DNA from 2 places in the Pseudocitrobacter sp. 2023LY-00077 genome. Region 1 is predicted to be linked to the other one. Evidence: predicted binding sites of a transcription regulator. Region 1 holds the regulator's gene; the other holds the start of a gene.
What was found. Region 1 encodes LexA, which represses DNA repair genes until DNA is damaged. Its sites were predicted from a motif close to TNCTGTATGTACATACAGNA; they were not measured.
Positions count from the first base shown of each region.

Region 1 (3,886 bases):
TTTTGCGCGATAATTTTATCGGTACCGTGTTCATCGGCCATGCGGCGCAACGAGACGGACGGCGAGAAACGCACAAAGCTGTCGCGGCCGAGCCAGGAGACGGCGAAGAATTTCTGGATGCCGTTCAGCATGCGCAGCGGCGGGTTCACCTCGCCTTTCTCACGCCCTGGACGACGACCAAACATCACCGACACCGGCACCATCTGCACGTCCAGATTCGGATTGCTGCGATGCAGATCGAGATAGTCGTGGAACAGCTTGATAGACTCTTCTTTCGGCGTGTAATAGGTGAACACGCGCGGGCCGCCATGGATAAACACATAGCGGGGCAGTAAGGTGCCGTCGATCTCCAGCGGCTCAAGCGGGTCTGGGAGATCGTGCGCCAGGCACTGGGCGCGCAAGGTCAGTAAGTCGGCCTTAGAGTTATAAGGCAGGACGTACATGATCGGGCGCGACGTATCGAGCCCCAATTCCTGGGCAGGCTCTGCCGGAATAGACTTGCTTTTTACCAGTATGCTTAATGGTAAATTCAGTAATTTGTAGTAAATTCGTGGCCAACCGGACATAAACGATGTAAAGCCTCTGGTTAATCATGCAAATGCGCGGCAAGAATATCAGAAAGTCAGCAGGATTTCTGTTCTACCGCCGATAACAGCTACTGTCATTGATGCGTATAACGCTAAAAGGTTCTATTTGATGGCCAATAATACCACTGGACTCACCCGAATTATCAAAGCGGCTGGTTATTCCTGGAAAGGTTTTCGCGCGGCGTGGGTAAACGAAGCCGCGTTCCGCCAGGAAGGGGTCGCCTCGGTTGTGGCCATTATCATCGCTTGCTGGCTGGACGTTGACGCCATTACCCGCGTCTTGCTGATAAGCTCCGTCCTTCTGGTGATGATAGTGGAAATTCTCAATAGTGCGCTGGAAGCGGTAGTTGACCGCATTGGTTCTGAATATCACGAACTCTCCGGGCGGGCGAAAGATATGGGTTCTGCGGCGGTATTGCTGGCGATTTTCGTCGCGGTGATGACCTGGGGCGTGCTGCTGTGGTCGCATTTCCACTGAGGCTCGCATAATCTGCGAAAACTCCTGTATTTTGTGTGTTTTGCGGTTCCAAAATAGCCGTTAACTGTATATACTCACAGCATAACTGTATATACACCCAGGGGGCGGAATGAAAGCGTTAACGACCAGGCAGCAAGAGGTGTTTGATCTCATCCGGGATCACATCAGCCAAACGGGCATGCCGCCAACGCGTGCGGAAATTGCTCAGCGCCTGGGGTTCCGTTCCCCGAATGCGGCGGAAGAGCATCTGAAAGCACTGGCGCGTAAAGGCGTCATTGAAATTGTTTCTGGCGCCTCGCGCGGCATTCGTCTGCTGGTGGAAGAAGAAACCGGCCTGCCGCTGATTGGCCGCGTTGCCGCCGGTGAGCCGCTGCTGGCACAGCAGCACATTGAAGGTCACTATCAGGTCGATCCTTCACTGTTCAAACCAAACGCTGACTTCCTGCTGCGGGTTAGCGGCATGTCGATGAAAGATATCGGCATTATGGACGGCGACCTGCTCGCGGTGCACAAAACCCAGGACGTGCGTAACGGTCAGGTGGTTGTTGCGCGTATCGACGAAGAAGTGACGGTAAAACGCCTGAAAAAACAGGGCAACGTCGTTGAACTGTTGCCGGAAAACAGCGAGTTTTCCCCGATTGTCGTCGATCTTAGCCGTCAGAACTTCTCCATTGAAGGGCTGGCCGTTGGCGTGATCCGCAACGGCGAATGGCTGTAATCCTCTCCCGATAACAACGGCGCATCATGCGCCGTTGTTCGTTCTCTTTTCTGTTCAGGTTCCTAACCATGTCGCTCTTCACGGCTGCCGACAAGGCATTATGGCGTCTCGCCCTCCCCATGATTTTCTCCAATATCACGGTTCCCTTACTGGGGCTGGTGGATACGGCGGTGATTGGTCATCTGGATAGCGCGGTCTATCTCGGCGGCGTGGCGATTGGCGCAACGGCAACCAGCTTCCTGTTTATGCTGCTGCTCTTTTTACGTATGAGTACCACCGGCTTAACTGCGCAGGCCTTCGGCGCGAAAGATCCCCTTCGGCTTGCCCGTGCGCTGGTGCAACCGCTGCTGCTGGCGCTGGGGGCAGGGTTACTTATCGTACTGTTCAAAGGTCCGCTGATTAATCTGGCACTCACCGTTGTCGGCGGCAGCGATACGGTGCTGGAGCAGGCGCGGCGCTTCCTTGAAATTCGCTGGTTAAGCGCGCCCGCCTCGCTGGCCAACCTGGTGTTGCTGGGCTGGTTGCTCGGCGTTCAGTACGCGCGTGCACCGGTAATTTTGCTGATCGTCGGCAACGTCCTGAACATCGTTCTCGATCTGTGGCTGGTGATGGGCCTGCATATGAACGTGCAGGGGGCGGCGCTGGCGACGGTGATTGCCGAATATGCCACGATGTTCATTGGCCTGCTGATGGCGCGTAAGGTGCTGGTGCTACGCGGTATTACATCTGAAATGCTGAAGACGGCCTGGCGCGGAAATATGCGCAGCCTGCTGGCGCTCAATCGCGACATTATGCTGCGCTCGTTACTGCTTCAGCTCTGCTTTGGCGCATTAACCGTATTTGGCGCGCGGCTGGGCAGCGATGTGGTGGCGGTCAATGCGGTACTGATGACCATGCTCACCTTCACCGCCTACGCGCTGGATGGCTTTGCCTATGCCGTGGAAGCGCACTCCGGGCAGGCTTATGGCGCGCGTGATGATAGCCAGTTACAGCAGGTCTGGCGCGCGGCCTGCCGACAGGCAGGCATTGTGGCGCTGGCGTTTGCGCTGGTGTACGCCCTGGCAGGCAGGCATATCGTGGCAATGTTGACGTCACTGCCGTCGTTGCAGCAGCTTGCCGATCGCTATGTGCTCTGGCAGGCAGTCTTGCCGGTAATCGGTGTCTGGTGTTATCTGCTGGATGGCATGTTTATTGGTGCGACACGGGGTGCGGAAATGCGTAACAGTATGGCCGTGGCTGCCGCCGGGTTCGCCTTAACGCTGCTGACGGTGCCGGTATTAGGCAACCATGGTTTATGGCTGGCACTGGCGGTATTCCTTGCGCTGCGTGGCCTGTCGCTGGCGGTTATCTGGCGTCGTCACTGGCAAAAAGGCACCTGGTTTTCGCCGCAGACATAACGGCGTGGATGGTTAAAGATTCTGAATAGTGAATCGTCGGCGATATCCTCATCTACACTTATTATCACGTTCAGCAGAAATGAACGCCGAAGGACGAAGTGATATCTCATCCATGATCGAATGATAAGGAGCTGATGATGAACAAAGACGAACTCAGCGGTAACTGGAAACAGTTCAAAGGTAAAGCGAAAGAGAAATGGGGCAAACTGACCGACGATGACATGACCGTTATCGAAGGTAAACGCGATCAGCTGGTCGGTAAAATCCAGGAACGTTATGGATATGCCAAAGATCAGGCTGAGAAAGAAGTCAGCGATTGGGAAACCCGTAACGATTACCGTTGGTAATCTCGCTGATGCGTAACGCTTAACTCCCCTCAATAAGCGTTTCTACCCGCTGGTACAAGGATGTGCCAACCCTCGAATTACCGTGCCTTTTTCTTGATCTGAATCGTGTGGTCGTGGTGGCAATGTTCTTGTGAACTGCATGCCTCTACTTCCACACATTCTGCGCACAGACCGTGTGCTTCAATCACATTATGACGTAGCGCAAAGCCCATGCGTGCCGCGACCATATGCATAATATCTTCCACGCCTTCCGCACACTCTTCCTTCACCACGCCGCAGCGATCGCAGATAAACATTGCCGACGTATGCGTAGGTTGATCAAAAAGATGGCACAGCACGTAGCTGTTGGTGGATTCCAC
Region 1 covers NZ_JBSPEI010000013.1:112,220-116,105, reverse strand. Annotated here, with positions in the region: gene plsB (glycerol-3-phosphate 1-O-acyltransferase PlsB) at 1-566, opposite strand, end outside; gene ACWWFX_RS17345 (diacylglycerol kinase) at 697-1,065, shown strand; gene lexA (transcriptional repressor LexA) at 1,175-1,783, shown strand; gene dinF (MATE family efflux transporter DinF) at 1,852-3,180, shown strand; gene ACWWFX_RS17330 (CsbD family protein) at 3,318-3,527, shown strand; gene zur (zinc uptake transcriptional repressor Zur) at 3,605-3,886, opposite strand, start outside.

Region 2 (3,886 bases), on a different contig from region 1:
AACTGGTTACAGGCGGATATCCTGATTAACACCGACTCTGAAGAAGAGGGTGAAATCTACATGGGTTGCGCGGGCGGTATCGATTTTACCTCCAACCTGCACCTCGATCGCGAAGCCATTCCGGCAGGCTTCCAGAGCTTTAAGCTGACGCTGAAAGGCCTGAAAGGCGGCCACTCCGGCGGCGAAATTCACGTCGGCCTGGGCAACGCCAACAAACTGCTGGTACGTTTCCTGGCAGGACACGCGGAAGAGCTGGATCTGCGTCTGGTTGATTTCAACGGTGGTACGCTGCGTAACGCCATTCCGCGTGAAGCCTTCTCTACCATTGCCGTGGCGGCGGATAAAGTAGAATCGCTGAAAGCGCTGGTTGGCCAATATCAGGATATCCTGAAAAACGAGCTGGCTGAGAAAGAGAAGAACCTGACCGTGCTGCTGGAGTCCGTCAGCAACGATAAAGCCGCGCTGACCGCGCAGTCTCGCGATGCTTTCGTCCGCCTGCTGAACGCTACGCCGAACGGTGTGATCCGCAACTCTGACGTGGCAAAAGGCGTGGTTGAAACCTCTCTGAACGTCGGCGTTGTGACTATGACTGACGACAACGTGGAAATCCACTGCCTGATTCGTTCGCTTATCGACACCGGTAAAGAATATGTGGTCAGCATGCTGGATTCACTGGGTAAACTGGCTGGCGCGAAAACCGAAGCCAAAGGCAGCTACCCTGGCTGGCAGCCGGACGCAAACTCTCCGGTGATGCATCTGGTACGCGAAACCTATCAGCGTCTGTTCAACAAGACGCCGAACATTCAGGTTATCCACGCAGGTCTGGAGTGCGGTCTGTTCAAAAAACCGTATCCGGAAATGGACATGGTCTCCATCGGGCCAACCATTACGGGCCCGCACTCCCCGGATGAGCAGGTTCATATCGAAAGCGTGGGCCACTACTGGACGCTGCTGACTGAACTGCTGAAAGCGATTCCGGCGAAGTAATATCCGTTAAGCCGGGCGGCAATCACTGCCCGGCTTTTTTATACCTCTCGCGCCATCAGGTAATTAATAAACCACTCTCCCCGCGCCTCAACATTTTGCTCGCGCACCAGCACAAATCCCTGACCTTCAAAGAACGGTTTTGCCGTAATGCTCGCCGCAACGGTCACTTTTCCCGGTAGCATTTTCGCCAGCAATGCTCGTAACAGCGCCCCGGCAATCCCTTGCCGCGCGTAATCTGGCGAGACAAAAAGCAGGTCGATGTAATGCCCAGCGGCGGTGATAAAACCGACAACCTTGCCGTCAACCTCTGCTACCAGCACCACGGAAGAGGCTAATTTCTGCCGCCACTGCACATCATCCACCTGACCCCAGGCGGCAATTTGCGCGGGGGAATAGTGCTGACTGGCGGTTTCGTGGACCGCGCGCAGGAAAATCTGGCTCAGTTGCGGCAGTTCATGCGGCTGCCAGGGGCGAATGTTCATGATTAAAGTCCTAACACCAGTTGTCTTTCAAGTTGTGGATCAAGCAGCGTAACGTGCAGCCCCACCAGCCGGACACCGCGCCCGGCACGGCGTTCGTGCCAGGTTTTGTAGGCGGTGGCGATCAGGTCTTCTTTGTTCAGACGCGGCCAGACGTGTTCCTGAGTCGTGAGCTGGAAGTCATTAAATTTGAGTTTCACGCCCTGGCGGGCAATCAGCAGGTCGGGTTTGACCTTCGCCAGCCGTCGCTCCAGCTCCGGGTAGAGACGTTCGATAATCGCTTCACACGCTGACCAGTCGTGAATATCTTCCGCCAGCGTGCGTTCCACGCCGATCGATTTTCGCAGCCGTTCGTTATTGATGGCGCGCTCATCAATGCCCTGGCTGCGTTCCCATAATATGCGGCCAAATTTACCAAAGCGTTTCAACAGCATGGCGAGATCGCTTTTCTGCACGTCTTCGCAGGTTTTCAGCCCCATACTTTCGAGCTTCGCAGCCGAAACTTTGCCGACGCCGGGGATTTTTTCCAGCGGCAATGTTTTCAGGAACGCGGGAACGTCGGCGGGTGTGAGAACAAACTGGCCGTTGGGTTTGTTGAGATCGGAGGCGATTTTGGCGAGAAACTTTACCGGGGCGATGCCTGCGGAAGCCGTGAGATGCAATTCGTTGAAGATAGTCTGCCGAATTTCCTGCGCAATAAGCGTGGCAGAACCATGGCAGTGCACGCTGTCGCTGACGTCGAGATAGGCTTCATCCAGCGACAAGGGTTCAATCAGCGAGGTGTAGCGAGAGAAGATTTCACGGATGTGCTCAGAGGCTTCTTTGTAGGCGTCAAAACGGCCTGGTAAAAGCGTGAGGTGCGGGCAAAGCTTAAGCGCCATGCCGGTGGGCATTGCGCTACGTACGCCGAATTTCCGCGCCGGGTAGTTGGCGGTGCTGATGACGCCGCGTCGTTCACGGCTGCCGCCAATGGCGATGGGGATGTCGCGCAGCGCAGGATTATCGCGCATCTCTACCGCTGCGAAGAAGCAGTCCATATCGACGTGGATAATTTTGCGCATACATAGCCCCCGGATGTTACTGGACAAGTATACAGTATAATTAGAGGGCGTGAGAAGAGAGAAAACAGTCTGCATTGCCGGATGACGGCTACGCCTGATCCGGCCTACTGCTCGAGTGATAGGTAGGCCCGGTAAGCGAAGCGCCACCGGGCATTAATGTACGCAGCTTGCGAGGGTTTACAAAATCCTCTTCTGCTGTTGCAACGCTTCGCGCGCCATGCGCTTTTTGCGCGCATCACAGGGCTCCGGGCAGTCGCAGACTTTCTCCAGCCCCAGCGAGGTAATCCCGCCGCAGCTGCCCTGGATACTTTTACGCTTAATGATGTACCCCAGCGACATGCCGAGGATCACCAGCGCAAAAATCGCAAATGTCGCCAGAAATACCGTGAGCATCATCAGCCTCCAAAATCATCGAGCATGATGTTTTCATCTTCCACGCCCAGGTCTTTGAGCATTTTGATGACCGCCGCGTTCATCATCGGCGGCCCGCACATATAGAACTCACAATCTTCCGGGGCCGGATGGTCACGCAGGTAGTTTTCATACAGAACATTATGGATAAAGCCCGTGTAACCCGTCCAGTTGTCTTCCGGCAGCGCGTCCGATAGCGCGATGTGGAAGGTGAAGTTCGGGTTGTCACGCGCCAGCTGTTCGAATTCGTCCTGATAGAACATTTCGCGCAGCGAACGTGCACCGTACCAGAAGCTGATTTTCCGCTTGCTGTGCAGGCGTTTAAGCTGGTCAAAAATGTGCGAGCGCATCGGTGCCATCCCCGCGCCGCCACCGATAAAGACCATTTCGGCGTCCGTGTCTTTGGCAAAGAACTCGCCAAACGGCCCGGAAATCGTCACTTTATCGCCCGCTTTCAGCGACCAGATGTAAGAGGACATAATCCCCGGTGGCGCATCCGGCACGCTCGGCGGCGGCGTGGCAATACGCACGTTGAGCATGATGATGCCCTTCTCTTCCGGATAGTTCGCCATGGAGTAGGCGCGCACCGTCGGTTCTTTAACCTCGGAAACGTAACGGAAAAGATTGAATTTATCCCAGTCGGAACGGTACTCATCAGGCACGTCAAAATCGGCGTACGCAACCTTATGCGATGGACATTCAATCTGAATATAGCCCCCCGCGCGGAACGGTACGACCTCGCCTTCCGGGATCGCCAGCTTCAGCTCTTTGATAAACGTCGCTTTGTTATCATTTGAGATAACCTCGCATTCCCATTTTTTGACGCCAAAGATCTCTTCCGGCAGTTCAATTTTCATGTCCTGCTTCACCGCCACCTGACACGCCAGACGGCAGCCCTCTTTGGCTTCGCGTTTGGTGATATGCGCCAGTTCGGTCGGCAGGATGTCA
Region 2 covers NZ_JBSPEI010000017.1:61,168-65,053, reverse strand. Annotated here, with positions in the region: gene pepD (cytosol nonspecific dipeptidase) at 1-987, shown strand, start outside; gene ACWWFX_RS19915 (GNAT family N-acetyltransferase) at 1,026-1,469, opposite strand; gene dinB (DNA polymerase IV) at 1,472-2,527, opposite strand; gene nqrM ((Na+)-NQR maturation NqrM) at 2,705-2,920, opposite strand; gene nqrF (NADH:ubiquinone reductase (Na(+)-transporting) subunit F) at 2,923-3,886, opposite strand, start outside.
Region 2: dinB (DNA polymerase IV) is a predicted target of LexA. The motif match lies at 2,545-2,564, and genes of this name have one in related genera.